DNA from 3 places in the Bradyrhizobium sp. HKCCYLRH2060 genome. Region 1 is predicted to be linked to each of the others. Evidence: riboswitches for the same ligand, from Rfam matches in the RefSeq annotation. Region 1 holds a riboswitch; each other region holds the start of a gene.
The links. Region 1 has a riboswitch for S-adenosylmethionine ahead of ACQR10_RS26105 (O-succinylhomoserine sulfhydrylase). Riboswitches for the same ligand answer to the same signal wherever they lie in the genome.
Positions count from the first base shown of each region.

Region 1 (10,258 bases):
GGCGAGGGGATGCCGATGCTCGATGCCATGGTCGAAACCGCGAGGGCAGGTCATTTCGCGCTGCCCGACGGCGGTGGACAGCTCATGTCCACGAGCCACGTCGACAATGTCGTCGCATGCCTGCTATTGGCGGCCGAAAAAGGCCGGGGCGGGCAGGCCTACCATGTCACCGACGGGCAGGCCGGCACGCTCAAGCAGGTGATCACCGATCTGCTCGGCACCCGGGACGTTCCCCCCATCCAACGATCCGCACCGTTCGGCATCGCCTGGCGCATGGCGGCCGTCATGGAGACCGTCTGGCGCATGTTTCATCTGCGTTCCAAGCCGCCGATCACGCGCCAGACACTGCGCATGATCGGCCAGGATTTCACGCTCGACATTAGCAAGGCGCGAAGCGACCTCGGCTACACCCCGGTCGTGACCTGGGCCGAAGGCATCGCGCGCATGCGGGGATGATCGAAGGGCGTCGCGCTGGCGGCACGGTGGCCCCGACGGCGCCTCCGAGCGTGATCGCGTTCCCACGATCGCGAGCGGTGGTCGCGGGCGGTGGGCACGGCGCCGTGCACTTGTGCCTCTATCGTCGGGCCTCCAAGTGCCTTTTGCCCGCCCTATGGTCCGGTGCTTCGTCGCTATTAGTTCATCCTGGATCGTGCCGACCGCACTGCCCGTCGCGCTCCTTTGTCGCAGCAACAAACAACTTGTGTCGTCGGGCAAATCACTGGCACATTTCCGCGCGTCTCTGCTGCCGCATGAGGGGCGTTTCGCGACCGTCACGAACCGTTGGCAGTGGGATGCGATGGGCGTGTATTGCCGCAGCGTGGATCAGTCCGCGCGGACGAACGGCGATGCACGCACGGTCAAGTCGCGCGGTCCTGATATCCCGACGCTGATATCAACTCACGCCGGAGCTTTCGCTTCGCGTGGGGATGGTGGCCAGAAAGCACGGCGCACCAGGGAGAACGCGAAGCAGCCGTTAAAACCGATCGCGCAGGGAGGGCCGGGTCGTTCCGGCTGAACCTGTGGTACCTGCCGCCTGCATTCTTTTCGCAGGCGGGCCACGGGCCTCAGCCGAGGCCCGGCCTTCCCTGCGCCCTCTGCTTGGAGAGGGCGAACGAATCGACAAAGCTCGGGCGCGGGATGCGTCGCGAGAACGCGAAGTGCTGTGACGTCAGTCAGAGAGGGGCGGTGTGACGCAATCTCGCTTCGACAGAAATGGTTTCGTCCCCGCCTAGTGCGCAATTGCGCACGTCGCGCGGGGAACCATAACCACAGGGTCTTGTGGTGAAACGGCATCGTCGCTCCAGCCGTCGCCAAACTGCACACTGTGGTTATGGGTCCCGGGTCGGCGCATCCGCCAACGCTGGCGCGTTGTCGGACGCTTGCCCGGGACGACAGCTGAGCAGAAGTCAGCGGATGTGCCGGGCCGATACGCGATGAACGTTGAAAGCCAAGTACAAAAATGCGGGTGCACGATCGGTCATCAGCCGAACCAAGTGCACGCTCGGCTAATTCAACACCCGCTTGCCGCCGTCCGGGCTGTCGAGCGAAAACGCCGGCACAGCGATGTCGAAGTGCTCGCCGCTCTCGCTCTCCATCTGGTAGGAGCCGGCCATGAAGCCGGACGCGGTGGTGAGCGGCACGCCGGAGGTGTATTCGAAGCGCTCTCCTGGCGCGAGCACCGGCTGCTCGCCGACCACGCCCTCGCCGCGCACCTCCTGCTGCCGGCCGATCCCGTCGGTGATGATCCAGTGGCGGCTGCGCAGCCGCACCGTCTCCTCCCCGCTGTTGGTGATGACGACGGTATAGGACCAGAACCAGCGGCCATCGGCCACCGAAGACTTCTCAGGCAGGAAGTTCGGTTCGACGGTCACTTCGATGTGGCGAGTCACGGCGCGATACATGGTGGCATTGTAGCGGAAACCCGCGCCGGAACCAATCGCGACGCCATCGTGCTTTCAACACAGTTCCGCATTATGGCACCAGAATCGCGCACTCTGTCGGCCGTACGCGCGGTCCGTTCCTTGGACTCGGATCGGGCGCGGCCGGCAGACCCTGGCGGCGATCGACCTGTCCTGCGTCGTGCGATCGCCCACCAGCTGGCCGCCAAGGTCGAAAAACTGGGCACGGCCCAGCTGATAAGTCCTTCATCGCTTGCGCAAAAACTGCGCAGCCCTACATTTCCCCTGCCGGGCCTCGAAGGCTGGCAGCCTTGACGCGGTGCCTGATGACGTCGATTGCCGATCGCCTTGCCGGACCGTCCGCCCCCGCAGCCAGCGCCGCGCCCGCGCCGGCTGCGGAGACCGCCGCCGCGGCGAGCGCGGCTGCACCTGTGGTCGCATCAGCATCCGCCGTCGCGGCCGCGCCGGCCGCCACTGCTGCACCCGCCACCACCGCTGCTCCGGCGATCACCTTCCCGGCGGTCGGCGAGCGCGAGCTGCGGCTCGACCTGTTTCGCGGGCTGGCGCTATGGCTGATCTTCATCGACCACCTGCCGCCGAACCTGCTGACCTGGTTCACGATCCGCAACTACGGCTTCTCCGACGCCACCGAGATCTTCATCTTCATCTCCGGCTACACGGCGGCATTCGTCTATGGCCGGGCGATGCAGGATGCCGGCTTCATCGTCGCCACCGCGCGCATCCTGCGTCGCGTCTGGCAGATCTACGTCGCCCATGTCTTCCTGTTCACGATCTTCCTCGCCGAGATCTCCTACGTCGCGACCAGCTTCGAGAACCCGCTCTACACCGAAGAGATGGGGATCATGGATTTTCTCAAGCAGCCGGACGTGACCATCGTGCAGGCGCTGATCCTGCGCTTCCGCCCCGTCAACATGGACGTGCTGCCGCTCTACATCGTGCTGATGCTGTTCCTGCCGCTGATCCTGTGGCTGATGCGCTGGCGTCCGGATGTCACGCTCGGGCTCTCGGTCGTTCTCTACGCACTCACCTGGGAGCTCGATCTCTATCTGACGGCCTATCCGAACGGCTTCTGGGCGTTCAACCCGTTCGCCTGGCAGCTCCTGTTCGTGTTCGGTGCGTGGTGCGCGCTCGGCGGCGCCCAGCGCATGTCGCGCATCATCAACTCGCCGATCACGCTCGGGCTCTGCGTCGCCTATCTGGTCGCGGCGTTCTGCGTGACCCTGACCTGGTACATCCCGCAGCTCGGCCATCTGATGCCGCGCCGAATCGAGCAGTGGATGTATCCGATCGACAAGACCGACCTTGACGTGTTGCGCTTCGCGCATTTCCTCGCACTCGCAGCACTCACCGTGCACTATCTGCGCAAGGATTGGCCGCTGTTGAAGTCGCCGTGGCTGCGCCCGCTGATTGTTTGTGGGCAACACTCGCTCGAGATCTTCTGTCTTGGCGTATTTCTGGCGTTTGCGGGCCACTTCGTCCTTGCCGAAGTGTCCGGCGGCGCCATGATGCACGCGGTGATCAGCCTTTGCGGCATCCTCATCATGTGGGGGGTGGCGTCGTTGATTTCGTGGTACAAGCGTGAGGCCGATAAGGGCGCCGCGCGAAAAGGTGCGCGCAGCAACGCCGATCTGGCGGGAGGGGGCTGATGAAGTCCGTCTCGTGGTTAAGGTTTGGTATCGCGGCGCTGGCTGTTTCGCTGGCGGCCTCCGCGCGCGCGGAAGACGCGCCGCAGAACTGCGAGGTGCCGGCCTACCTGCTGACCACCGAGAGCCCGCTCCCGAAGGTTGCAGACGCCGTCAAGAACGGCCGCACACTCGATATTCTCGTCGTCGGAAGCCGCTCGTCCTCGATCGTCAACACCTCCGACGCCAATGCGTACCCCGCCCGTCTGCAGGCTGCGCTGAAGGACAAGCTGCCGGCGGTCGCCGTCAATCTCAGCATCGAGCTGCAGCCCAAGAAGACGGCCGAGGAAGTCGCGGGCAATCTCGTTAAACTGGTGGAAGGAAAAAGGCCTAATTTGGTCATCTGGCAGACCGGCACGGTCGACGCCATGCGGTCGATCGATCCTGATGAGTTCCGGCAGGCGGTCGACGACGGTGTGGCGACGCTGCAGAAAGCAGGAGCTGACGTCGTCTTGATGAATCTGCAATACAGTCCGCGGACGGAAACATTGATCTCCGTGCCGCCCTATGTCGACAACATGCGTGTGGTGGCGCAGCACCGCGACATTCCGCTGTTCGATCGGTTTGCCATCATGCGGCAGTGGAACGAGCAGGGCGATTTCGACCTGTTCAATCCGACGCACGGGGTCGAGCTGGCCAGGCAGGTTCATGACTGCATCGGCCGGGCGCTGTCGAAGTTCATCATCGACGCGGCGCATATCGGGCCGGCGCAGCAGAACTAGGATTATGTCGTTCATGACGTCGAATGAGTGTCACCGCGTATCCGGGACATGGGAGAAGCTTTCGGCCGTTGCGGTCATTGCCATCGCCCTCGCGCTGAGCCCGCAGACGGTACGGGCGCAGAGCGCAGCGCCGGCTGCACCCGCCGCGCTGTCCGATGTGGAGAGCTCCGGTCCGAAGACTCCGCTGATCAGCGAGCTGCGACCTAGCATCGGACACGTCACATTGGCGCAGGCGAACGATCAGGTGCGCGGGCCGATCGCCGCGGTGCGCCCGGCGGCCACGACCGCGCCGCCTGCGGCGACGACCGCGCCGGCCATGACCGATGCACAGCCGCCGGCTGCAGCCGGGCAGGGCGTCGCGGCCACGCCGCCGCAATCGCGCAGCATCACCGAGCGGGCGATCGACAAGGTCAAGCAGGTCGCCAAATCGGCCACCGACATCTTCAACCGCGTGCCGTGCCTGGCGCCGAAGGGCGTCGCGAAGAAGAATTTCATTTCGCTGCCGCACGTCGCCAACAAGCTCGCCTCCGGCCTGCCGATCGTGATCGTCGCCTTCGGCTCGTCGTCGACGCAGGGCTATGGCGCGAGCGCGCCGGACTACACCTATCCGAATCGGCTCGCCGCGCAGCTGCGCCGGCAATATCCGATGGTCGACATCAGCGTCATCAATGCCGGCGTCGGCGGCGAGGATGCGCCGGAGATGATGAAGCGGATCGAGACGTCGGTGATCGACCGTCACCCGGATCTCGTGATCTGGCAGGTCGGCACCAATGCCGTGCTGCGCGATCTCGATCCGGCCGAGACCGCCAGGCTGGTCGAGGACGGCGTCGCCAAGATCCAGGCCGCAGCCTCCGATGTCGTGCTGGTCGATCTGCAATATTCGCCGCGCGTGAACGAGCGGCAGGAGAGCGCGGGTCGCATGAACAAGCTGCTCGGCCGCATCGCCGAGCTGCATCACGCCGGCATCTTCCCGCGCTTCGAGGTGATGCGCGACTGGCACGAGCGGCAGGCGATCCCGATGAACGAGTTCGTGATCTCGGACGGCTTGCATATGAGCGATTGGGGTTATGCCTGCTTCGCGCAACTGCTCGGCGACGACATCATCCGCTCGGTTGGCCAGGTCAAGCTCGGCATCAACGCGCCGGCCGAGGTGCCGACCTATCGGCCGATGTGACGCCGCGGGCGTCATCCCGGGGCGCTCGCCGCGCGAGCGAACCCCGGGATCCGGAGGTGATGTGCGGATGAGGAATGACGAGTAGCGCGCAGGGATGAGATCGGTCTACTCGCGACGCCACTTCACCATTCGCTACGCCGCGCTGAGGGCGGCGTCGAGATCCTCGATCAGATCGTCGGCATGCTCGAGCCCGGCGGAGAAGCGGATGAAGCCCTCGCTGATGCCGAGCTCGGCGCGCGCGTCCGGCGTCAGCCGCTGATGCGTGGTCGTTGCGGGATGCGTGACCAGCGTCTTGGCGTCGCCGAGATTGTTGGAGATGCGCGCGAGCCTCAATCCGTTGAGCGTGCGGAACGCCGCCGCCTTGCCGCCCTTCACCTCGAAGCCGACCAGGGTCGAGCCGGCGCGCATCTGCTTCTTGACCGTCGCCGCCTGCGGATGGTCCTCGCGTCCGGGATAGATCAGCCGCGAGATCTTCGGATGCGCGGCGAGAAAATCGGCGACCTTGCCGGCGGTCTCAGTCTGCGCGCGCACGCGCACCGCGAGCGTCTCCAGGCCCTTGAGCAGGACCCAGGCGTTGAACGGCGAGATCGACGGGCCGGTCTGGCGCATGAAGTTGTGGATGTGCTCGGCGATGAAGGCTTCCGACGACAGGATCACGCCGCCGAGGCAGCGGCCCTGGCCGTCGATGTGCTTTGTCGCGGAGTAGACGACGACGTCCGCGCCGAGCGCGAGCGGGCTCTGCCAGATCGGCGTGGCGAACACGTTGTCGACGATCAGCCGCGCGCCATGGGCGTGCGCGATCTCGGCGATGGCGGGAATGTCCATCACGTCGAGCGTCGGATTGGTCGGGCTCTCGAGGAAGAAGCTCTTGGTATTCGGCCTGACCGCCTTCTGCCACTGGTCGAGATCGAGCCCATCGACCAGCGTCGACTCGATACCGTAGCGCGGCAGCAGATCCTCGACCACGTAGCGGCACGAGCCGAACAGCGCCTTGGCCGCGACGACGTGATCGCCGGCCCGCAGGGGGGCCAGGATCGCCGTGGTGACCGCAGCCATGCCGGTTGCGGCCGAGCGGCAGGCCTCGGCGCCCTCGAGCTCGATCATGCGGCGCTCGAACATCGCCGTGGTCGGATTGGAGAAGCGCGAATAGATGAAGCCGGGATCCTCGCCCTTGAAGCGCGCCTCGCACTCCTCGGCCGTGGCGTAGACGAAACCTTGCGTCAGATAGAGCGCTTCGGCGGTCTCGCCGAATTCGGAGCGCAAGGTGCCGGAATGCACCAGCCGGGTTTCGGGACGATACTGGGCGAACGACACCGGCGCCTTCGCGGGGGACTTCGACATGTGACCTCCATCGTGACCACCGCGCTCGGCGCGATGGGCACAAAAAAACCGGCCTGGGAAAACTCCTCAAGGCCGGGATCACATTCGTCCCCGGCCTGTTTAGCGACTTATTTAACGTGGCTGCAAGCCGGCCGGCTCAAATCACCACGGGATAAGTGGTGCTCATAGTCGCAACCGGCCTTTCCGTCAAGCCGGCCATCGGATAACCGGTCAAAAGACCCTATATTGGCTCCACAAGCCGCCGTTCCGGCGCCTGCAAAGGATCAGGCCTTGCCGTTTTCGCTTCCCGCCGACGCCCACGGCATCCTCCCCGATCGCATGATCGTGGCGATGGCGGAGGCCGGCTTGATCATTCCCGAATATGATTTCGTCGAGAGCCAGATCCAGCCGGCGAGCTTGGACCTGCGGCTCGGCGACGTCGCCTACAGGGTGCGCGCGAGCTTTCTGCCGGGGCCGGGATCGACCGTCGCCGAGCGCATCGACGAATTGAAGCTGCACGAGTTCGCGCTCGCCGACGGCGCGGTTCTGGAGACCAACTGCGTCTACATCGTGCCGCTGCTGGAGAGCCTGGCGCTGCCGAAGGACATCGTCGCGGCCGCCAATCCGAAGAGCTCGACCGGGCGGCTCGACGTGTTCACCCGCGTGATTGCCGACGGCACGCGACGCTTCGACATGATCGGCGCCGGCTATCACGGTCCGCTCTACGCAGAGATCAGCCCGAAGACGTTTCCGGTCCTGTTGCGCGAAGGCTCGCGCCTGTCCCAGGTTCGCTTCCGCTATCGCGACGCGGTCCTGTCGGAGGACGAATTGATCGCGCTGCACCAGGCCGAGCGGCTGGTGGATCGCGATGATGCGGATCTCGCCGGCGGTGTCGCTCTGTCCGTCGACCTCTCAGGCAGCAATGCGAACGGCTATGTCGGCTACCGCGCCAAGCGCCATACCGGCGTCGTCGACGTCGACCGCCGTGCCGGCTATCCGGTCGAGGAGTTCTGGGAGCCGATCAAGGCACGGCCCGACGGCAGCCTCATCCTCGATCCCGGCGAGTTCTACATCCTGGCCTCGAAGGAAGCCGTGCAGGTGCCGCCGGACTACGCCGCGGAGATGGTGCCGTTCGATCCGCTGGTCGGCGAATTCCGCGTCCACTATGCCGGCTTCTTCGATCCCGGCTTCGGCTATGCCGGCGCCGGCGGGCAGGGCTCGCGCGCGGTGCTCGAGGTGCGCTCGCGCGAGGTGCCGTTCATCCTCGAGCACGGCCAGATCGTCGGCCGCCTGGTCTACGAGAAGATGCTGGCGCGTCCCAACGCGATGTATGGCAGCCGCATCGGCTCCAACTACCAGGCCCAGGGCCTGAAGCTTTCCAAGCACTTCCGCTTCTAGCCGGCTGCGTCTGCCGCGCACCCCCAATGCGCCTGCCGCACAGGGCGCGCGCCAGCGCCGTGCTAGGAAAGCGAAAGCAATCGAACGATAAGACGGCCGCGACCTGCGCGGCCGAGCGGGGAGCTGAGATGTCCGAGATCGGCCTGGCCGACAATCCGGTCGGCGAGGGGCGTGCATTGCCGCCCCCCGAGAAGCCGATGCGGAATAAGCTCGTCGACGGACCCATCCTGCGCACCCTGCTGTCGCTGTCCTGGCCGAACATCATCGCCAACACGGCCGGCACCTGCGTCGTCATTGCCGAGACCTCCTATATCGGCCGGCTCGGCATCGAGGCGCTGGCGGCGATGGCGCTGGTGTTTCCGCTGGTGATCCTGACCATGACGATGTCCGGCGGCGCGATGGGCGGCGGTGTGGCCTCGGCGATCGCACGGGCGCTGGGCGCCGGCGACACCGATCGCGCCTCGACGCTCGCCTCGCATGCGCTGCTGATCGCGCTGCTGTTCGGCGCGACCTTCATGATCGGCATGCTGGTGTTCGGCCCGGCCTTGCTGGAGTTGCTCGGCGGCCGCGGCGCGGTGCTGAGCCATGCCACGGCCTATCTGCAGATCTTCTTCGGCGGCGCGATCCTGCCCTGGCTGATGAACTCGATGGCCGGCATCCTGCGCGGCACCGGCAACATGAAGCTGCCGTCGTTCATGATCCTGAGCTCGGCGATGCTGCAGATCGTGCTGGGCGGCACGCTCAGCCTGGTCCTCGGGCTCGGTATGCGCGGCGTCGCCGCCGGCGCGCTGCTGGCGTTCTGCGTCAGCATCTCGGTGATGGGCTGGTACCTATTTTCGGGGCGCGCGCGCGTCCGGCCGAAGCTGCGCGGCCTCAGGATCAGCGGCGCGATGTTCGCCGACATTCTCAAGGTCGGCGCCGTCGCCTGCTTCTCGCCGCTGCAATCCGTGCTGTCGATCGCGATCTTCACGCATATGCTGGCGTCGTTCGGCACCGCGGTGCTCGCCGGCTACGGCATCGGCGCGCGGCTCGAATTTATGATGACCACGGTCGCCTTCTCCGTCGGCATGGCCTCGGTGCCGATGGTCGGCATGGCGATCGGCGCGCAGCGAATCGCGCGCGCCCGCCGCATCGCCTGGACGGCGGGGCTGGTGTCGTTCGCGTCTGTTGGCGCGCTGTCGACGCTGATCGCGATCGTCCCACAATTGTGGGTCGACATCTTCACCCAGGACGAGAGCGCGCGCGGCGCCGGCCGGCACTATCTGCAGGTCGCCGCGCCGATGTATGCCTTCATCGGCCTGGCGATCTCGATGTACTTCTCTTCGCAGGGCGCAGCCAGGGTGATCGGTCCGGTGCTGGCGCAAACGGTGCGGCTCGTGTTCATCGCCGCAGGTGGCTCTTATCTGTTGAGCCATGCCGCGACCGAGGGCGACTTCTTCATGCTGGCGGCGTCCTCGATGGTGCTGCTCGGCGTGCTGACGCTCGCGAGCGTCATGCTCACGCGGTGGGGGCCGAAGCCGGCCGCGGCGCTGGAGCTGCGCCCGGCCGTGCTGGCGGCCGGACGCGGTCCTGACGCGCACGCGCCGCCCCCGGCGCGTGTCGGCTGAGCCGCTATCCGCGCAGCCTGCCCAACGTGTCCTGCATCGCGCGCGCGCCGAGCTCCATCTGCTGCTCGATATAGGGCGCGATCTCGTGCGGCAGCACGTCGGTGGTCCAGATCACCCGGCAGCGCTCCTCGCCTTCCGCGATGATCTGAAACGACGCACTGTGCTGGCTGATGCGTTCGTTCCTGATGGCGTAGACGAGGCGCCGGCGCTGATCGTTGCAGTCGACCAGCTGCTCGCGCACCACGCTGCCGTTGGCGAAGCTGACAATGCGGACGTCTCCGTCGAGCCTGGTGCCGGTCACGAAGCCGCGCGCCACCCTGGTATGAACGGCGCCGAAATCGCGCACTGCGTCCCACACTGCACCGGCCGGGGCCGCGATCGGAATGTCCTTCTGGATGGATGCCATGACGCTGACCTCACGGACATACGGCTTCGA
Region 1 covers NZ_JBNPUK010000015.1:121,842-132,099, reverse strand. Annotated here, with positions in the region: gene ACQR10_RS26130 (NAD-dependent epimerase/dehydratase family protein) at 1-456, shown strand, start outside; gene apaG (Co2+/Mg2+ efflux protein ApaG) at 1,506-1,901, opposite strand; gene ACQR10_RS26120 (OpgC domain-containing protein) at 2,225-3,565, shown strand; gene ACQR10_RS26115 (SGNH/GDSL hydrolase family protein) at 3,565-4,323, shown strand; gene ACQR10_RS26110 (GDSL-type esterase/lipase family protein) at 4,337-5,497, shown strand; gene ACQR10_RS26105 (O-succinylhomoserine sulfhydrylase) at 5,630-6,838, opposite strand; SAM riboswitch at 6,917-6,996, opposite strand; gene ACQR10_RS26100 (2'-deoxycytidine 5'-triphosphate deaminase) at 7,109-8,215, shown strand; gene ACQR10_RS26095 (MATE family efflux transporter) at 8,344-9,822, shown strand; gene ACQR10_RS26090 (SRPBCC family protein) at 9,827-10,228, opposite strand; gene ACQR10_RS26085 (VOC family protein) at 10,239-10,258, opposite strand, start outside.

Region 2 (10,258 bases), on a different contig from region 1:
TCCTGTCGCTGCGGCCGACCCGCGGCCTGGTCAATCTGTTCGGCTACGACATCTCGCTGCTCAGCAAGGAGGAGATCGCCGATCTGCGCAAGCGCATCGGCATCGTGCTGCAGGATTTCCGGCTGCTCGACCACATGACGACCTACGAGAACGTGGCGCTGCCGTTTCGGGTCATGGGCCGCGACGAATCGAGCTACCGCAAGGAGGTCATCGACCTCCTGAAATGGGTCGGTCTCGGCGAGCGCATGGATGCGCTGCCGCCGATCCTGTCGGGCGGTGAGAAGCAGCGCGCGGCGATCGCGCGCGCCGTGATCTCGCGGCCGCAGCTGCTGCTCGCGGACGAGCCGACCGGCAACGTCGATCCGACACTGGGTCGCCGCCTTCTGCGGCTATTCATCGAGCTGAACCGCTCGGGCACGGCGGTGATCATCGCAACCCATGACATCACGCTGATGGACCAATACGAGGCCCGCCGGCTGGTGCTGCATCAGGGACGATTGCACATCTATGAGTAGCGTAGACGATCGCGGCCTTCTGGTCGATCTCGGCGACGACCGCCCGCAACTGCCGGCGCAGGCCCGCATCGTGTCGCCGATCGTGCCGCGCGCCTCGATCGCGGGCCGCGCGCTGGTCGCCGTGGTCGCGATCATGACCTTCCTGGCCTCGATCACGACCGGCGGCGTGCTGCTGGTCAGCGAGTCCGCGGCCGAGTGGCAGTCGGAGGTGGCGAGCGAGATCACGGTCCAGGTCCGTCCCAAGACCGGCCGCGACATCGAGCGTGACATTGCCCTGGTGACGGACGCGATGCGGGGGCAGTCGGGCATCGTCGAGGTCCGGCCCTTCACCAAGGAGGAGTCCAGCAAGCTGCTGGAGCCGTGGCTCGGCAGCGGCCTGTCGTTCGACGAGCTTCCGGTGCCGCGCGTGATCATTGCGCGCGTCCAGCCCGGCACCAGCTTCGATCTCAACGCCCTGCGCACCCGCGTGACCCAGGTTGCGCCGACCGCCAGCGTGGACGACCATCGCGCCTGGATCGAGCGGATGCGCTCGATGACCGGCGCGACCCTGTTTGCAGGCTTCGGCATTCTCGTGCTGGTGATCGCGGCCACCATCATCTCGGTGTCGTTCGCGACCCGCGGCGCGATGGCAGCGAACCGGCCGATCGTCGAGGTGCTGCACTTCGTCGGCGCCGGTGACCGCTACATCGCCAATCACTTCCTGCGGCACTTCCTGCAGCTCGGACTGGAGGGGGGCGTGATCGGCGGCGGCCTTGCGATGCTCGGATTCGGGTTCTCGGAGTCGATCGCCAACTGGTTCTCCGGCACCCCCGTCGGCGATCAGTTCGCGGCGTTGCTGGGGACGTTCTCGCTGCGCCCGCTCGGCTATGTCGCGATCGCGCTGCAGGCCGTGGTGATCGCCGCGGTGACCGGCTGGGCCGCACGCCGGACCCTGTTCACGACGCTGGCGAGCATCGACTGATGGCGGCTTCTATCCCCAGCCGTCTCGTTGCGGATTTCACTTGGCCCGAAAACCGCCTAAAATCGTCTGCGCCGGGGTGAGGCAGACGGGGTGAGCTGGGTCACGAACACGGCGGAGATCGCGCGCCAGGATCGGCGGCGAGCGAACGTGATCGGGAGGCCGGCGAAACCTGCCTGCGTTCCCGGACTTGAACGACGGGATCGCGCGACGGCATGGCGCCGCGCGCAGGCAGGCAAGGACAAGCCAGGCGTTGCATGGAGCCGGAGACCGACCATAGCAGGCGAAAGCTGCCGCTCACCGTGGCGGTGTGGCGGACGGTCGCGGGCGCCGTGGCGACGCTCGGGGTCGGTTTTTTCGTCGCGGCGGTCGGTTTCGTCGGCTTCCTTTCGCAATTGCGGGGCGCCGAGATCCAGCCCGAGCGCAAGGCGGACGGAATCGTGGTCCTGACCGGCGGCTCGTCACGCGTATCGGACGCGGTGGAACTCCTGGCGGGAGGCTATGGCCGGCGGCTGCTGATCTCCGGCGTGCATCCGACCAACGAGGCCAGCGACATCACCCGGTCGCTGCCCGAGGCGCGATCATTCATCAACTGCTGCGTCGATCTGGATTATTCGGCGATCAACACCCGCAGCAACGCCGCGCAGACGCGGCGATGGGCCAGCGAGCGCGGCTTCAAGTCGCTGATCGTGGTGACGTCGAACTATCACATGCCCCGGGCCATCGTCGAACTCTCGCATGCGATGCCAAGCATGGATCTCATTCCCTATGCCGTCGTCGGCGAGAAATGGCGCGACGAGCCGTGGTGGACCAGCGCGCCGACGGTGCGACTTCTGCTGTCCGAATACGCCAAATATGTCGCCGCCGAGATGCGGCTGCGGCTGGCCGATCTCGGCCTCGATCTCGTGCCCGAGGTCGATCCGCCAACCGGCTCGGTGTCGCGCCGACCGACGACGGCGCAAGCCAATTGAACTGGGTTTCTGATGGTCTCGATCTTCCTTCGTTCGCTGCTGTTCAACATCCTGTTCTACCCGAACTTCGTGCTCTGGGCGCTGATCGCGTTGCCGACCCTGGCGATGCCCCGCAAGGCGCTGCTGCGCGTCGCCAACTGGTGGGCGCAGAGCAACATCGTGTTGATGCGAGTCGTCTGCAACATCCGCGTCGAATATCGCGGCGTCGAGAAGATCCCGAAGGGGCCGCTGATCGTCGCCGCCAAGCATCAGTCGATGTGGGAGACGATCTCGCTGCTGCATTTCTTCGATGCGCCGTTCTTCGTTCTCAAGCGCGAGCTGCTGCGGATTCCCTTGTTCGGACAGTATCTCGTCAAGGCGGACATGATCGCGATCGACCGCAGCTCCGGCGCCCGCGCGTTGAAGCAGGTGATGCGGCGGGCGGCGGAGGAGGTGAAGCATGGCCGTCAGTTCGTGATCTTCCCGGAAGGCACCCGGCGCCCGGCGGGCGCACCGCCGGACTACAAGGGCGGCGTCGGTTTGATCTACACGGATTGCGGCGTACCCTGCCTGCCGGTGGCCCTGAATTCGGGTTTGTTTTGGCCACGCCGCACATTTCTGCGCTATCCGGGCACGCTCGTCGTGGAGTTTCTCGATCCGCTGCCGCCTGGCCTGCCGCGCGATGAGTTCATGGCGCGGATTCAGGGTGTCATCGAAGAGGCGACCGGCCGGCTCGTCGCCGCGGGGCAAGCGGAACAGGCGCAGTTGTTTGGCGGGGTGCGGGCGCCGGTGAAGGCTTGAGGGCTATGTTTTGCCTGGCGCAGGATGCAGCGAGTGGCCGTCATCGTGCAGCATCGTCGCCAGCCGATGCAACTGCGTATCGCGAAAGCCCTGCGCCTCGATCGCCTTCACGGTCGAGATCACGTAGTCGCGATTGGCGCCGGACTGGCCGTGACCCTGGCGCACATGGCGCAACTGCTCCTGCGGCGACAGCCGGCCGGCATATTGCACATGGCCGCGATCGACCACGTAGACCAGCGCGCTCACCCGCTCGCGCGCCTCGTTCTCGAGCCACACCGAGCGCGTCACTTCGCGATACACCGAGGTCACCTGCTCACGTTCCCGCAAGTAGGCGATGGTCTCGTCGCGCTTGTCTGCTGCGACCCGAAACGCAATGCCGCGACACGCGCCGCCGCGATCGAGACCGAGCACGAGGCCCGGCTTCTCCGGCGTTCCGCGGTGGACGAACGAGTAGACGCACAGCGCGCGATGCTCGCCGATCAGCCGAGCCGGCACCTGCTCGACGAAGTCGAAGCCAGGGCGCCACATCAGCGAGCCATAGCCGAACACCCAGAGGTCGCCATCGGGAAGGTCGGGTTCGGAGAGGGTCATTGCGGACATCAATGCGGAAGCCTAAGTACGGTGCTCGCGAATTGTTAATTTAGATACACAATCCGTGATCGCCGAATTGCCAAAATTGCTGCCCAAAGGGTGTCCTGCATGTCTCGTTCGCCGCAACCGCCGCGCAGGCGCTCTCGCTGGGGGCTTTTCATCGCTCCCGTCCTGCTCCTGATCGCCGCTGTTGCGTGGAGCGCATTCTGGTTCTTCGCCGCTTCGCAAGTGGATGTCCAGGCCGACGCCTGGCGTGCGCGCGAAGCAAAATCGGGACGCGTCTATGACTGCGCGAAGCGCTCGGTCGCCGGCTTCCCGTTCCGGCTCGAGGTCCGCTGCACGGATCCGAGCGTGGCGCTGTTCTCGCAGGCCGCCGGCACGCCCTTGATGAATGCGAAGCTCGACGAGATCCTCGTCGTCGCGCAAGTGTGGGATCCGAAGCGGATCATCGCGGAGTTCAAGGGGCCAGCGATGATTGCCGACGGACGCGGACCGACCTCGTTCTCCGTGAACTGGCGCGTCGGCGAGGCCAGCGTCCGCGGCCTCCCGGGGCCGCCGCAGCGCGCCGACCTCGTGTTCGAACAACCGACCATCGACCGCATCGAGGGCAACACCGCCGTGCCCGCAGCGCGCGCCGATCATGCCGAATTGCACGGCCGTCTCGCCGAGGGCACGCCGTCGGATCATCCGGTGCTGGAGACTGCGCTGCAGATCGAAAACGGCAGCATCCAGGGCGGTCATCCGCTGCTGGCCGAACCGTTCAATGCCGACATCCAGGCCCGCGTCACCGGGCTCAAGGACTTCCGGCCCAAACCCTGGCCGGAGCGGTTTCGCGAGATCCAGGCCGCCGGCGGTCATGTCGAGATCGTCCAATCGCGCATCCAGCAGGGCGAGTTGCTCGCCGTTGCCTCGGGCACGCTCAGCCTGACCGCCAACGGCAACATCGATGGCGAGGTGCAGATGACGGTCGCCGGGATCGAAAAGGTCATCCCGGCGCTCGGCCTCGACAAGATGCTCGAGAACGGCGTGCCGCAGGGAACGCTTGATCGCGTGGCGCCCGGTGTGAAGTCGCAGGACGTCAACAACCTGCTCGGTGCGCTCGACCGCGCCATTCCCGGCCTCGGCAAGGTCGTCAAGCAGAACGCCAATGTCGGCGTCGCACTTGGCATCAATGCGCTCGGCAAGGAGGCCACCCTCGAAGGCCGCAAGGCGCGGACCTTCCCGCTGCGGTTCTCCGACGGCGTCGTCGTGCTCGGTCCGTTCAAGGTCGCCCGCGTCCCTCCGCTGTTCTGACCTCAGTTCTTCTTCAACTGCGGCAGCGGCCGGCCGAAATCCGGCGCCGCCGAATCCTGGCCGATATCGACGATGCCGCGGCGGATCGCGCGCGTGCGGGTGAAGTGATCGAACAGCGCCTCGCCGTCGCCGCGCCGGATCGCCCGCGTCAGCTTCGACAGGTCCTCGGTGAAGGTGCCAAGCATGTCGAGCACGGCATCCTTGTTGCTCAGGAAGATGTCGCGCCACATCGTCGGATCGGAGGCGGCGATGCGGGTGAAGTCGCGGAAGCCGCCGGCGGAGAACTTGATCACCTCGGACTCGGTCACCTGCGCCAGCTCGTCGGCGGTGCCGACGATGGTGTAGGCGATCAGATGCGGCAGGTGGCTGGTGATCGCGAGCACGCGGTCGTGATGGTCCGGCGTCATGATCTCGACCTTGGCGCCGAGCGCCGTCCAGAACGCACGCAGACGATCGATCGCGCCGGCATCGACGCCGTCGGGCGGCGTCAGGATGCACCAGCGGTTGATGAACAGCTCGGCGAAGCCGGAATCGGGCCCGGAATTCTCGGTGCCGGCCACGGGATGGGCCGGCACGAAGTGGACGTTCGCCGGAAGATGCGGCGCCATGTCGCGCACGATCGCGCCTTTCACCGAGCCAACGTCGGAGACGACGGCGCCCGGCTTCAGATGCGGCGCGATCTCGGCCGCAACCGGACCGCAGGCGCCGACGGGAATGCAGAGGATGACGAGATCGGCGTCCTTGACCGCCTCTTCATTGCTCGCGACGACGCGGTCGACGACGCCGAGCTCGGCGACACGCGCGCGCGTCTTCTCCGAGCGCGCCGTGGTGACGATCTCGCCGGCCACGCCCTGCAGCCGCGCCGCGCGCGCGATCGAGCCGCCGATCAGGCCGAAGCCGATCAGCGCGACGCGTTCGAATCGCCCCGCGACGCTCATGTCGCCCTCATGAATTCGCTGAGAGCCTCCACGACCAGACGATTGGCCTCCTCGGTGCCGATCGTCATGCGCAACGCGTTCGGCAGCTTGTAGTTGGCGAGCGCGCGCAGCACGAGGCCGCGCCGGGTCAGGAATTCGTCGGCCTCGACCGCGGTCTTGCCCTTGTCGGTCGGGAAGTGGATCAGGATGAAATTGGTGACACTCGGCGTCACCTTCAGCCCAAGCTTGCCGATCTCCTCGGTCAGCCAGTTGCGCCACGTTTCCGTGTGCGTTTTCGACATCTGCTGATGCGCGGTGTCCTCGATCGCGGCGACCGCCGCGAGCATCGCCGGCGAGGAAACGTTGAACGGTCCGCGGATGCGGTTGATCGCATCGACGATATGCGCCGGGCCGAACATCCAGCCAACGCGGAGCGCCGCGAGCCCGTGGATCTTCGAGAACGTATGGGTGACCACGGTGTTCTCGGTCGTGGCGACCAGCTCGAGCCCGAACTCATAGTCGTTGCGCGAGACGTAATCGGCATAGGCGGCGTCGAGCACCAGCACGACCTGCGACGGCAGGCCGGCGCGCAGCCGCTTGACCTCGTCGAACGGGATGTAGGTGCCGGTCGGGTTGTTCGGGTTGGCGAGCCAGACCAGCTTGGTGCGCGGCGTCACCGCGGCAAGGATGGCGTCGACGTCGGTGCGATACTCCGTCTCCGCGGCAACCACGTTCCTGGCGCCGCAGGCCATGGTCGCAATCGGATAGACCAGGAAGCCGTGCGCGGTCGAGATCGCCTCGTCGCCTTGGCCGAGAAAGGTGTGTGCCAGCAGATTGAGGATCTCGTCGGAGCCGGCGCCGCAGACGATGCGGTCGGGATCGAGGCCGTAGGTGCGGCCGATCGCCTGGCGCAGCACCCGTGAAGTCCCTTCCGGATAATCTTCCAGGTGAGTGGCCGCACTCTTGAACGCCTCGATCGCCCTCGGCGAGGGGCCGAACGGGGTCTCATTGGCCGACAGTTTGAAAACCTTGCGGCCCGGCTCCGGCTGGGGACTCTTGCCCGGTGTATAGGGCGCGATATCGAGGATGCCGGGGTTCGGCACGGGGCGGTTCATCGTCAACTCCGGAAAATCATCACTGGCGCGGGGCGTCTCAGCTCGGAACCGTATAGCGTTTCGCATGGCCGCCGACGAGGGCGGCGGAGCGTACCGAGGCGCCCGCCGCGATCAGGGCAGCCCTGATCTTGTCGAGGTTCGACGGCGACTCGATCGATACCAGCAGTGCGGCGCCGTCGAAGGCGGTATCGGGCACCGCGATGACGTCGGCGAGCGGCGACAGCGCCCGCGACACCTGCGCATTCCAGCCGGAGACGCGGATGCTCCAGGTCTCGACCTCGAGCACCAGCGCATCGTCGGCGACGCGCGACACCGCGAACACCGGCAGCGCGGCGGGATGGTCGGCGCGCTCGATGAACGGCATCCGCGCGATGATCTTTGGTGCGCCCACGGGCTCGAGCGTGATCCACCACGGCGTATGGCCGGAGGTCGTCGACACCAGCGCGAGATCGCCCTTCGAGCGCGCCACAGCCTCGACTGCGGCTTGCGCGCTGAAATGCGGCACGTAGGGCACCACGAATCCGAAATGGAACCTGGCGGAATCGCGCATCGCGGATTCTCCGACCGACACGTCGGCATGAACCGAGAACGGCGCCTGCACATAGGTGAAGGTCGAGACGATCACGCGCCAGATCCCCTCGACGGTGTCGAGCGGCAGGATGCCGCGATGGCGCTGCACCAGGCGGCGCATCATGTCGGCCTCGCGCGCGGGCCTGAACGCCGAGCCAACCTCCTGGGTCTTCTTGACCTTGATCAGCCGGTCGATGATGTCGGCCCTGTTCATCAGCAACTGATGGACCTGCTCATCGATGGCATCGATCTCCTTGCGCAGATCGGCGAGCGAGGGCGGGGCGGGCGGCGGGTTCGACATGGTCCGTGTCACTCTTCGCGAGGCCACGGGAAAACCTGCGGCCAAAGGAACGGATGCCGTTCTCTCCGATGCCGCGGACCTGCGCAACAGCAAGTTTACCTTGCGCCATCCAGGCTTGGCTGACCTGCGGCAGAGCGCCCGACCAACGGTCAACCCCAGCTTGCCTTGACGAATAGCGCCCGCGGGACTAGTTTCTGCCCGTTCCGTGGTCATTTGAGCCGGCCGGCTTGCAGCCACGTTAAAAAACTCGCTAAACAGGCCGGGGACGTTATCGATCCCGGCCGAACCCCAGTTCAGGCCGGGTTTTTCATGGCCTGATGTGTCACGTGGTTCGGGAGCCCTGGCCGGATGGCTGGGGTGAGAGACATGACAGGTCTGACGCCGAAGTCCAAATCTGCGACGTCCAAATCCGCGACGCCTACATCCGCGTTGCGCACGGTCGCGCCCGACGAGCGCTCGCACGAGGTCGATCATCCGAGCTCGCCGGTGGCGCAGTTCGGCGCCGACAAGCCGCTCAGGCTCGATTGCGGCGTCGACCTGTCGCCGTTCCAGATCGCCTACCAGACCTACGGCGAGCTCAATGCCGACCGATCGAACGCGGTGCTGGTCTGCCACGCGCTGACCGGCGACCAGCACGTCGCCAACCGCCATCCCGTCACCGGCAAGCCCGGCTGGTGGGAGACGCTGGTCGGTCCCGGCCGCCCGCTCGATCCCAGTCGCTATTTCATCATCTGCTCCAACGTGATCGGCGGCTGCATGGGCTCGACCGGGCCGGCCTCGCTGAACCCCGCCACCGGCAAGGTGTGGGGGCTCGATTTCCCGATCATCACCATCCCCGACATGGTGCGGGCGCAGGCCATGCTGATCGATCATCTCGGCATCGACACGCTGTTCGCCGTGGTCGGCGGCTCGATGGGCGGCATGCAGGCGCTGCAATGGACGGTGGCCTATCCGCAGCGCGTGTTCGCCAATCTCGCGATCGCCTGCGCGACGCGCCACTCGGCGCAGAACATCGCCTTCCACGAGCTTGGCCGCCAGGCCGTGATGGCCGATCCCGACTGGGATCACGGCCGTTACGCCGACAAGGGCACGCATCCGCATCGCGGCCTGGCTGTGGCGCGCATGGCTGCGCACATCACCTACCTCTCCGACGCCGCCTTGCATCGCAAGTTCGGTCGCCGCATGCAGGACCGCGAGCTGCCGACGTTCTCCTTCGACGCCGATTTCCAAGTCGAGAGCTACCTGCGCTACCAGGGATCGTCCTTCGTCGAGCGCTTCGACGCCAACTCCTATCTCTATCTGACGCGGGCGATGGATTATTTCGACATCGCCGGCGACCATGACGGCGTGCTGGCGGCGGCGTTTCGCGGCATCAAGACCCGTTTTTGCGTGGTGTCGTTCACCAGCGACTGGCTGTTTCCGACTGCGGAGTCGCGCGCGCTGGTGCATGCGCTCAACGCCTCCAGCGCGCGGGTGTCGTTCGCCGAGATCGAGACCGACCGGGGCCACGACGCGTTCCTGCTCGATGTCCCCGAGTTCTTCGAGATCGCCAGCGCCTTTCTCGATTCCGCCGGCAAGGCGCGCGGGCTTGCCCATGCGAAGGGAGACTGAGCCATGAGCATGCAGGGTGTGCTGCCGCTGAACGGCTTCACTGGCGGCGAGGTGCTGGCCTATCGGCCTGATCATCTGCTGGTCGCCGGCATGGTCGAGCGCGGCTCCAAGGTGCTCGACATCGGCTGCGGCGATGGCGATCTGCTGCAACTGCTGGAAAGCCGCGGCATCGACGGCCGCGGCATCGAGCTGTCCCGCGAGGGCGTCAACCATTGCGTCGCCAAGGGGCTCGCGGTGGTGCAGGGCGACGCCGATACGGATCTCGTCGATTATCCGGACGACGCGTTCGACTACGTGATTCTGTCGCAGACCCTGCAGGCGACGCGGCAGCCCAAGGTCGTGCTGGAGAACCTGCTGCGCATCGGCCGCCGCGCCATCGTCACCTTTCCGAATTTCGGCTTCTGGCGGCTGCGGCTGCAGTTGCTGGTCGGTGGCCACATGCCGCGCACCGACAATCTGCCCTTCACCTGGTACGACACGCCGAACATTCATTTCTGCACCATCAAGGACTTCGTGCAGCTCTGCGACGAGATCGACGTCAAGATGGAACGCGCCGTCGCCCTCGATAGTTACGGCCGTCCCCTGCGCGTCGCCATGCCCTGGTGGTTCTGGAACATGTTCGGCGAGCAGGGGGTG
Region 2 covers NZ_JBNPUK010000013.1:163-10,420, reverse strand. Annotated here, with positions in the region: gene ftsE (cell division ATP-binding protein FtsE) at 1-515, shown strand, start outside; gene ACQR10_RS23605 (cell division protein FtsX) at 508-1,476, shown strand; gene ACQR10_RS23600 (YdcF family protein) at 1,731-2,444, shown strand; gene ACQR10_RS23595 (lysophospholipid acyltransferase family protein) at 2,457-3,224, shown strand; gene ACQR10_RS23590 (gamma-glutamylcyclotransferase) at 3,228-3,824, opposite strand; gene ACQR10_RS23585 (DUF2125 domain-containing protein) at 3,924-5,108, shown strand; gene ACQR10_RS23580 (prephenate/arogenate dehydrogenase family protein) at 5,111-6,046, opposite strand; gene hisC (histidinol-phosphate transaminase) at 6,043-7,140, opposite strand; gene ACQR10_RS23570 (chorismate mutase) at 7,178-8,011, opposite strand; SAM riboswitch at 8,207-8,286, shown strand; gene metX (homoserine O-acetyltransferase MetX) at 8,369-9,622, shown strand; gene metW (methionine biosynthesis protein MetW) at 9,626-10,258, shown strand, end outside.
Region 2: linked by a shared signal. The riboswitch ahead of metX (homoserine O-acetyltransferase MetX) and the one ahead of ACQR10_RS26105 (O-succinylhomoserine sulfhydrylase) in region 1 are both predicted to bind S-adenosylmethionine.

Region 3 (10,258 bases), on a different contig from region 1:
ACGTGATCGGCGGCTTGATCCCGCTGATCCCCTACATGCTGGCAGCCGACATCTCGTCCGCGCTCCGCATCTCCGTGATCGCCACCGGCATCGCGCTCTTGATCTTCGGCGCCATCAAGGGCCACTTCACCGGCGTCAACAAGATCAAGTCGGCGCTTCAGACCGCCCTCGTCGGCGGCCTCGCCGCCGGCGCCGCGTTCTGGCTGGCGCATCTGTTCGGGTGAGGTGGAGCGGGATTGCGGTCTAGGCCGTTCGGACGAAGGTCACCGGGCCGGTCATGATCCCGTCACCCGAGCTGTAGGGTGGGCAAAGAGGCGTACGCGGCAACGCCGCGTCGCATCGGGCCCACCGCGCGTTTCGAGCGGTGGCGATGGTGGTCACGCGCCGCTTTGCCAGCAGCGTCAAGATTGATGGCACGCTGAACTAACAACCTGCCGTAGGGTGGGCAAAGGCGCGCCGGGATGCGGCCTTGTCGGGCGAGCTTTCACGCGCGCCGTGCCCACCGCCTACACCCAGCGCCACCGATGGTGGGCACGCGCCGCCCTTGGCGTCGCTTTGCCCACCCTACGGCAGCGTTGTCTGTGACAAAGAGCTTTAGGCTCGCCGAGTTCGAGACTGTTGGTGCTCTGCGGATCTGGACGTCCTGACGACGGCGTTGGGTTGAGACCATGCGTCAGCCTTGAACCAGCATAGTTCACCTTTAGGCCAGAATCTGACGTTCCATCCAATTGGCCGTTGCGGGGAGTTATGGTAGTCGGTTTGGGTGAGCAAGACCCTGACCCCGACCAAAGCAAGAGACCTCGCGATCCGCCTCGCATCTGCTCGCCCTGACGAAGCGCTAAGCGTCGCAAGGGGGATAGAAGCACCTTGGTTCAGGTGTCAGGCGTTATCTCACGTCGCACGCCATTGGCCCGATGAAAGGTATAGCCGCCTCCTTGAAGAGGCGATTCTGGCAGCCGACTGTCAGGAGGATATTTTCAATCGTGTAGCCGTCTCGGCATGGCCGATCAGGGCATATCTTGAGCGCGGCAACGGGCCGCCCGCCAAAGAACTTCTCATAAAGTACGTCGCTGCTTCTGGCGCCATTGAAAACATGGGGAGTCGTTCAGAGGCGCTGTTTTCCATATTTCAGGCGTCGAAGCCCTTCGACACCGGGTTATGGCGCCCTGTATTTTGGGCTTTGGTGGCAGCAGCGGAGCCTGCTCTTTCGTGGCGTCAGCTTAGAAACCTGAGGGACGCCGTCGCAATTGTTGCCTCCGATCACGATGAATTGGTGCATCAGGTATTTGAGAAGCTTTCTGAACCGAAAAATCTTTCGACCGTGAGACGCTACCTCGGCCAACATACCAGGCAGCAGCCGCGCTCCTATTTCTGACTCATGAGCCGCCGAAGCTAGCTGCGATCGCCTGCTTTCCGTGGAGCAAGAGAGGGTCACCTGACGACGCGGGTACCGAAACCCGCCGCGCCTGCGGATCAAGCGCGCGTGGACGTGGCCGCGCCGGCAGACCCTTTCGGATTGGTCAGCCTCATGTCATGATGGCTGATGATGCGCGCGCTTCTCCTCATGACTTCGATCATCGTGCTTGCAACCGCTCCAGCCGCGGCCCAGCGGTTCGATGGCAATGATCCGGTGTGCCTCCAGACATGGGAGTGGGGCGGGTCCAGCACGATCGCGTGCCAGTACAGGTCGTGGGAGGCGTGCAGAGCGGGGGCCGCGGGCCTTTCGGCCATGTGCCTGCCGAACCCCTATGCACAGCGCCCGCCTGAGCCGAGCCGCCGTCGGCCTCCCCGGTAGGCGCCGATTGCGGCCTGACAAGACCCCAATCTTCGACGGAGCGGCCATCGTCGGAGCCGACCAAAAGGTTCGAGATGAGCCAGGAGCGGCCACGCGTTGTTCCTCGAACTGGGGGCGTACTTGCCAAGCTCGATAGTGCCCGCTATCGTCAACTCCAACATCAAGAGTTGGGCCGACGCCCAGCGCCAACCTGCTCCCCGAGCAAGGTGGCTTTCTTCCTTCGGAAGAAGATGTGGCCGGTCCGGCAACTAAACGGGACAAGCCACCACGGCGTCATGCGCTCATCTCTTCGAAGAAGGGGACGAGAATGACTGTCGATCGAATCGAAATTGAGCTGGCCGATGCAAGGTCCCCGGACCTGATTAATCTCGTAACCGCGCTGGACGATTTCTTAAACAAGGTCTGCGGGGTGGAGAGGAATCACGGCTCTCCAATTGATCGGCTAGCGCACGACGACACGCAAATGTTTATCGCGCGGATTGCCGGACAAGCCGTTGGCTGTGCAGGGCTGCAGGTGTTCGCGGATGGTACCGGGGAGGTGAAGCGCATGTATGTCGTCACCGAGGCTCGGACAACTGGAATAGGCAGCAGGCTCCTGACGCGCGTTGTGGAAGCGGCCTTGACCGCCAAGCTGTCGGTTCTGCGGCTGGAAACCACGGAATTTCTTCCCGATGCCCAGAGGCTCTATCGGGCGAAGGGGTTCGTTCCGTGCCCAGCGTATGGCCCTTACGTTTCCAACCCGATCAATTTGTACTTCGAGAGATGGCTGACGAAATGATGGTCGAGGGCGATGTGACGACAAGGAATAGATGATCAAGTCTGCTTTTCGATCGTGTTGCACAATCGAGATCGCCTCTCAGACCAGCCTTACATGGGGTGGTTACTCCGCCATCGCTAGCATCCTACATGGTTGAGGTCGAGCATTCAGATGGCACGGAGATGCTTGTGTTATTTTTCTTGCATCGAGGAGGCACGGTTTGCTTTCGGAAAGCTCCCAAGGACAGAAGAGTTGATAGCGCGTGACGATCCTTACCTGTTGAAGAGGTTGGCGTCCTCATCGCCGCGTTGAATAAGGATGAGTAGCGATTTCTCACCAGCCGGTCACACAGTTTGGTCGTAAGGGAGTTCCGTTCGTTCCATGTCCGTTGTGGGCCAACAAGAGACGTCGCTATGAGGATGGTTGGCGGGTATCCAAAGAAAACACTTCAACAGGCGTTCTGCTTAATTCCGTTAATGATTAGTGTGTAGCAATCTGGTCAAGCTCGCAACGGGTGGGATCATCCTATGCATATTCGCCAGATTGTTTTCGCTGTCGTGCTGCTCGGCGCTTTGGTTCGGTTCGAGCATGCCCAAGCTGAAGATGGCTTCCCAGCAGCGGAGTGGGAGCGCGTCACGCCTGCAGAATTGGGTTGGTCAGAAACCGGATTGACCCAAGCGCGATCCTTTTCGGATCAGATTCATTCGAGCGCGGTTGTGATCGTTCAGCACGGCAAGGTCGTGGCCGAGTGGGGCAGTACGACGAAGCCGATGGAAGTCGCTTCAATCCGCAAGAGCATGCTCAGCGCCCTGATCGGCATCGCAGTGTCGGATCACCAGATCAACCTTGACAGCACGCTTGGCGAACTTGGCATCGACGATAACCCGCCTGGCTTGACCGGGGTCGAGAAGGGCGCGACGGTGCGCGAACTCCTCGAAGCGCGTTCCGGGGTCTACCACGCGGCGCTCTATGAGACGCCGGACAATGCCAAGATGAGACCGCCGCGCGGCAGTCACCCGCCCGGCACCTTCTGGTATTACAACAATTGGGACTTCAACGCGCTTGGCACGATCTACGAGCACGCAACTGGCATCGGCCTCTTCGAGGCGCTCGACCAAAAGATCGCAAAGCCAATCGGCATGCAGGACTACCGGCCACAGGATGGCAGCTACGTCCGCGGCGAAGCGTCTATCCACCCCGCCTATGAGATACGCATGAGCGCACGGGACTTGGCGCGTTTTGCACTTCTCTATCTTCACAAAGGCAATTGGGCCGGACACCAGATCGTGCCGCGGGAGTGGGTGGAAGAGAGCACGCGCAGCTATTCGAAAGCAGCGTTCGGGATGGGCTATGGCTATCTCTGGTGGATCGGCTTTCTGGGCGGTGACGTTGCGCCTACGGTGACTTTGCCCGAGGGCAGCTTTATGGCCCAAGGTGCCGGCGGCCAATACGCCTTAGTCGTACCCGCACTCGACCTTGTCGTGGTGCATCGTGTCGACCGCGATGCGCCGTACGTCGAACCTTCATTTCGCAACATGGCTAGGCTCTTCTGGCTCATCCTGAAGGCCGATGGCTATGATCCGGGGCCCGATGCCTCGCTCACCGCAGCAACCGGCGAAAGACCGACAGGTGAGACCCTGGCCGCAAAATTCAAGGGCAAGACGATCAGCTTCGGTCCGAAGCTCAAGAATGGTCCGTTATCCATGCGATTCGAGCCCGACGGCCGGATGACTTATCCGCACTGGGACGAGTCCTTTGGGCCTGCAACGGGGACATGGGCGGTCGCGGAGGATAAGCTCTGTATCTTGATCTCGGCTGCTAGACGTCGTTGCTACATTCCAGTGCTGAACGGTGAGCAGATTGAGTTGTTCGACCAGCTTGGCGTCATGCAAATCGCCGGGGTGGCGCTGCCTCAGTGATCTGCATGCAGCAATCGGCTCGCGACGTCGGTTCAGGGTCGATTCCGTTGAAAAAGTCGGCAGTAGTTTCGTTGTGAACGCCGGCTGTTCCGAGGACGCGTTGGCTTGGTGGGGGAGTCACGCGGGCATCGGGATCAGCTTGGCCATTTTACGAAGATTCTGAGCGGCTGCAGCAAGGGTGAACTCGTCACGCGCGCCGTTCGGCCCTCTTAGTCGTAGCCGATCGAGCTTGAGAATGCGCTTGAGATGCGCGAACAGCATCTCGATCTTCTTGCGGAGCCGCCGTGAAGTGCGGCCCTCCCATGAGCTTGCGATCTCGCGTGCCATGTCGCGAGCGCCCTCATAGATCGAGCGTGGCACTTTCCGGGCCGGGGTGTTCGGGCTACACCTGCTTTTCAGAGAGCATGCTTGACAGTCGTGCTTGCTCGCGCGGTAGAGGATCGTCTTGTCGTCGTTCACCAGCGTTCCTGTGGTGGTGAGGGTTTTGCCACCGGGGCAGCGATAGACGTCCCCAGCATGGTCGTAAGTGAAGGCCTCACGCGAGAAGGTCCCGTCAGTGCGGGTCGACTTGTCGAAGACGGTCACGTGCGGCTCGATCCCGTGCTCGTAGACCAGCCACCCGAGCATCTCAGCGGAGCCATAGGCGCTGTCGCCGAGAAGCCGGCTTGGATAAAGATCGAACCTTTCGAGTGAACGCTCAATCATGCGCTTGGCGGCCAACACTTCTGCCTGGCGGATCGCCGTGGTCGCCTCGACATCGACGATGATCGCGTTTTCGACGTCGACCAGATAGTTCGTCGAGTAGGCGAAGAAGGCTTGGCCGCCATGCGCTCCCGTCCAGCGTGCCGCCGGATCGGAGGGCGATACAAACTTGGGCGTGACCTCCGTCGCGGCACCGAACGCGGCATCATCAAGAGCAGCAAGGTACTCGTCAATTGCTCGGCCCGTGGCCTCCGGCGGAAGCCCCTTATCGCCTTCGATTCCCTTCTGCCGATTGGCATCCGCCTTGATCAGGCTCGCGTCGACCGCGAACCCTTCGCCGCCAACCAGGCGCTCCCGGATACAGCGCCGCAAGACGGTCTCGAACACGCGGCGAAAGAGATCGCTCTCACGGAAGCGGCCGTGCCTGTTCTTCGAGAACGTCGAGTGATCGGGGACAGCTCCATCCAGACCCAGCCGGCAAAACCAGCGGTATGCCAGATTGAGGTGGACTTCGTCACAGAGGCGCCGTTCCGATCGGATGCCGAAGCAGTAGCCGATCAGGAGCATCCTGATCATCAGCTCCGGATCGATCGAGGGTCGCCCGATGTTGCTGTAGAACGGAGCCAACTCCCGTCGCAGGTCCTCAAGGTCGACGAACCTATCGATCGACCGCAGGAGGTGGTCGGCTGGAACGTGCTTTTCTAGGGAGAACTCATAGAACAACGCAGCCTGTTCGACTTGCCGATGCCCCATCATGACCTTCAGTCCTGCCAATTAGACAGACTGAATCATCGATCTCTCTGCGTCGCAACTGCCGACTTTTTCAACGGAATCGGTCAAAAGCGGACGTGGCTTTGTCGCGCGCATTGGTGCTGACGTCCTGCATCCAGATCCTTCCTGAAGCACTGCGCAAATCGGAGTGCTCGGGTCGACTCCGGTCGCGGGCTCCCGCCTTTCGTTCGGCTGACCGGTGCAAGGGCAGTCCCCGGCCACCCCGTCGAACGCGTGCGTGCGAAAAGGCGCTCGTCGCCGACTGAAAATTTCTATTTCGCGTTTCCAGAAAACGTGCTAGACCATCGCCATCCCGTGCTCCTCGAGAGGGGCGCTTCGCGATCGTCACGGAACGTTGGGTGCGGGATGCGGTGGCTGCAGGATGCCGCAGCGCGGGGAGGCTCGCGTGGACGAACGGCAGCTTGCGGACGCGAAGTCGCGTGGTCCTGGCGCCCCGACGCTGGCGCCAAGTCCTCGGGCGATGATCCCGAGGGCGACGGTGGCTCACAAGCCGGACACCGGGGAGATCGCGTATAAGCGTGAAAACCATCGCGCGGGGAATGCCGGGATGTCTCGGCTGAACCTGTGGTGACTGCCGCCTGCTTTTTTTCTGCAGGCGGGCCATGGGGGCGGCCAGCTCCCGGCATTCCCTGCGCCCTCTGCCTGATCAGGGGGCAACATCGATGACATCCCTCGGGCGCATGGCGCCGCGAGGTCGGTGACGCACGTCTTCGTGGCGACACCCGGAGGGGAGGGAGCCCCATCGCGGGAACCAATTTCCGCAGCCAAGGTTAGCTGGCATGCAGGAGACCCCCCACATGCGCCGTCCGAAAATTCAGCCGTCCCGCAACAAGCTCGACATGGCCGATCAGGCCCAGGTCCGCGTGGTGACCAAGCGGCTGAAGATGTCGCCCGGCGAGTTGGCCGAGATGGTCGAGCGCATCGGCAACTCCATCGCGGCCATCACCAAGGAAGTAGCGCAGCAGCGGGCCGCGAAGGCTTCGGCGCCGGAAGGAGCCGTCATCGCCTCGGTGACGGTGACCGAGACCAAGGCGGAAGTGATCATGCCGGACGAGACGCCGGCGGCAACCTAGCAAGCGGCGGCGCGGATCATCGAGAAGCCCGGCAATCGGTCCGGGCATTGGACGAAGGGGGCAAAGGATGGACCAACGCACCGATCACGGTGACGCTTTGATGCAGGCCGCGTTCAGCCTGCGCAAGGCCAAGATCAGCGAAGGCCGTCCGTTTCCGCTGGGCGCGACCTGGGACGGCCTCGGCGTCAACTTTGCGATCTTTTCCGCGCACGCGACCAAGGTCGAGCTGTGCCTGTTCGACGACACCGGCGAGACCGAGCTCGAGCGCATCGAGCTCCCCGAATACACCGACGAGGTCTGGCACGGCTATCTGCCGACGGCACGTCCCGGCACCGTCTATGGCTATCGCGTGCACGGGCCCTACGAGCCCGACGTCGGTCACCGCTTCAATCCGAACAAGCTCGTGATCGATCCCTATGCCAAGCAGCTCGTCGGCGACCTGCGCTGGGGTCCGGAGCTGTTCGGCTATCAGCTCGATCATGCCGACAAGGATCTGTCGTTCGACGGCCGCGACAGCGCGCCGTTGATGCTGAAGTGCCGCGTCATCGATCCCGCCTTCACCTGGGGCACCTCGCGCAAGCCGGAAATTCCGTGGGAGCGGACGATCTTCTACGAGATGCACGTCAAGGGTTTTACCAAGCTGCATCCGCTGGTGCCCGAGGCCGATCGCGGCACCTTCGCCGGTCTCGCGCACCAGGACATCCCGGCCTATCTGCGCTCCCTGGGCATCACCTCGGCCGAGCTGTTGCCGATCCATGCCTTCATCGACGACAGCTATCTGGTCGACAAGGGCCTGCGCAACTACTGGGGCTACAACTCGATCGGCTTCTTCGCGCCGGAGCCGCGCTATCTGAAGACGCCGCTCGCGACCGAATTCAAGACCATGGTCAACCAGTTCCACGCCAACGGCATCGAGGTCATCCTCGACGTGGTCTACAACCACACCGCCGAAGGCAACGAGTTCGGGCCGACCCTGTCGTTCAAGGGCATCGACAATGCCAGCTACTACCGGCTGATGCCGGACCAGAAGCGCTACTACATCAACGACACCGGCACCGGCAACACCGTGAACCTGTCGCACCAGCGCGTGCTGCAGCTCGTCGCGGACTCGCTGCGCTATTGGGCGACGGAGATGCGGGTCGACGGCTTCCGCTTCGATCTCGCCACCATCCTGGCGCGCGAGCCCTACGGCTTCGACGAAGGCGGCAGCTTCCTCGACGCCTGCCGGCAGGATCCGGTGCTGTCCAGCGTCAAGCTGATTGCCGAGCCCTGGGACATCGGCCCGGGCGGCTATCAGGTCGGGCAGTTTCCGCCGGGTTGGGCCGAATGGAACGACAAGTTCCGCGACACCGCGCGCGCCTTCTGGAAGGGCGACGGCGGCACACTGGCCGACTTCGCCAAGCGCATCTCGGGCTCGGGCGACCTGTTCAACAAGCGCGGCCGGAGGCCCTGGGCGAGCGTGAACTTCATCACCGCCCATGACGGCTTCAACCTCAACGACCTCGTCTCCTACAACGAGAAGCACAACGAGGCGAATGGCGAGGACAATCGCGACGGCCACAGCAACAACCATTCCTGGAATTGCGGCGTCGAGGGGCCGACCGACGACCCCGAGATCACCGCGTTGCGCGAGCGGCAGAAGCGCAATCTGCTCGCCACGATGCTGCTGTCGCACGGCACGCCGATGCTGCTGGCGGGCGACGAGTTCGGCCATAGCCAGAACGGCACCAACAACGCCTATGCGCAGGACAACGAGACCACCTGGCTCGACTGGATGGGGATCTCGCCGCAGGGCAGGGCGTTGCGCGAGTTCACGCGCAAGCTGATCGCGATGCGCAAGGCTTTCCCGATCCTCTATCGCAGCCGCTTCCTGGTCGGCTCGCACAACGAGGAGCTCGACGTCAAGGATGTGACGTGGCTCGATCCCTCCGGCGAGGAGATGACGACCGAGCAGTGGACGGACGATCATGCGCGCTGTTTCGGCATGCTGCTCGACGGCCGCGCCCAGGAGACCGGCGTCAAGCGGCGCGGATCGGATGCGACCCTGCTGCTGGTCTACAACGCCCATTACGACGTCGTGAACTTCACATTGCCTTCCGTTCCGGAGGGGCACAACTGGCTGGCGCTGATCGATACCAACCAGCCGGATGCACAGCCGCAGTCGTTTCCGTTTGGCCACGTCTACGCGGTGACCGGGCGATCGCTGCTGGCCCTCGGCCTGTCCTCGGAGCAGCAGCCGATGCGCAGCCTGCGCCACGGCCTCGGCGCCCTGCTGGACATCGCGGAGGCGCCGCTGGGGTAGGGCGGCGAGACAGCCCGGCGCCGGCTTGTCGTTCGCGGGATGTCGTGCAAAAGCTGTCCGGGTGAAACGCCCGGACAGAGGTCAAGAAAAGCTCAAATGCGCACCCATTCCATCGCCGCCATTCCCGCCGACGGCATCGGCCCCGAGGTCATCTCCGAAGGCGTCCGCGTGCTCGAGGCACTCGCCAAGCGCGCGGGCGACATCAGCTTCAACGTCAAGACCTTCGACTGGGGCTCGGACTACTACAAGAAGCACGGCGTGATGATGCCGGCCGACGGCCTCGCTGAGCTCAAGAAATTCGATGCGATCTATTTCGGCGCGGTCGGCGCGCCCGACGTGCCCGATCACATCACGCTGTGGGGCCTGCGGCTGCCGATCTGCCAGGGCTTCGATCAGTACGCCAATGTGCGCCCGACCAAGATCCTGCCCGGCGTGGCCTCGCCCTTGCGCAATGTCGGCGTCGGCGATCTCGACTGGGTGATCGTGCGCGAGAATTCCGAAGGCGAATATGCCGGCATGGGCGGCCGGGCGCATCGCGGCCTGCCGGAGGAGGTCGGCACCGAGGTCGCGGTCTTCACCCGCGTCGGCGTCGTCAGAATCATGCGCTACGCGTTCAAGCTGGCGCAGTCGCGACCGCGCAAGTTCCTCACCGTCGTCACCAAGTCGAATGCGCAGCGCCACGGCATGGTGATGTGGGACGAGATCGCCGCCGAGGTGGCGCGGGAATTCCCCGACGTGACCTGGGACAAGATGCTGGTCGACGCGATGACCGTGCGCATGACCCTGCAGCCGAAGAGCCTCGACACCATCGTCGCGACCAACCTGCATGCCGACATCCTGTCCGATCTCGCCGGCGCGCTCGCCGGCAGCCTCGGCGTGGCGCCGACCGGCAACATCGATCCGGAGCGGCGCTTCCCG
Region 3 covers NZ_JBNPUK010000003.1:451,416-461,673, forward strand. Annotated here, with positions in the region: gene ACQR10_RS09790 (VIT1/CCC1 transporter family protein) at 1-224, shown strand, start outside; gene ACQR10_RS09795 (hypothetical protein) at 764-1,375, shown strand; gene ACQR10_RS09800 (DUF3551 domain-containing protein) at 1,547-1,795, shown strand; SAM-I-IV-variant riboswitch at 1,948-2,057, shown strand; gene ACQR10_RS09805 (GNAT family N-acetyltransferase) at 2,103-2,573, shown strand; gene ACQR10_RS09810 (serine hydrolase domain-containing protein) at 3,080-4,471, shown strand; gene ACQR10_RS09815 (IS1182 family transposase) at 4,589-5,929, opposite strand; gene ACQR10_RS09820 (DUF3606 domain-containing protein) at 6,763-7,038, shown strand; gene glgX (glycogen debranching protein GlgX) at 7,106-9,340, shown strand; gene ACQR10_RS09830 (tartrate dehydrogenase) at 9,437-10,258, shown strand, end outside.
Region 3: linked by a shared signal. The riboswitch ahead of ACQR10_RS09805 (GNAT family N-acetyltransferase) and the one ahead of ACQR10_RS26105 (O-succinylhomoserine sulfhydrylase) in region 1 are both predicted to bind S-adenosylmethionine.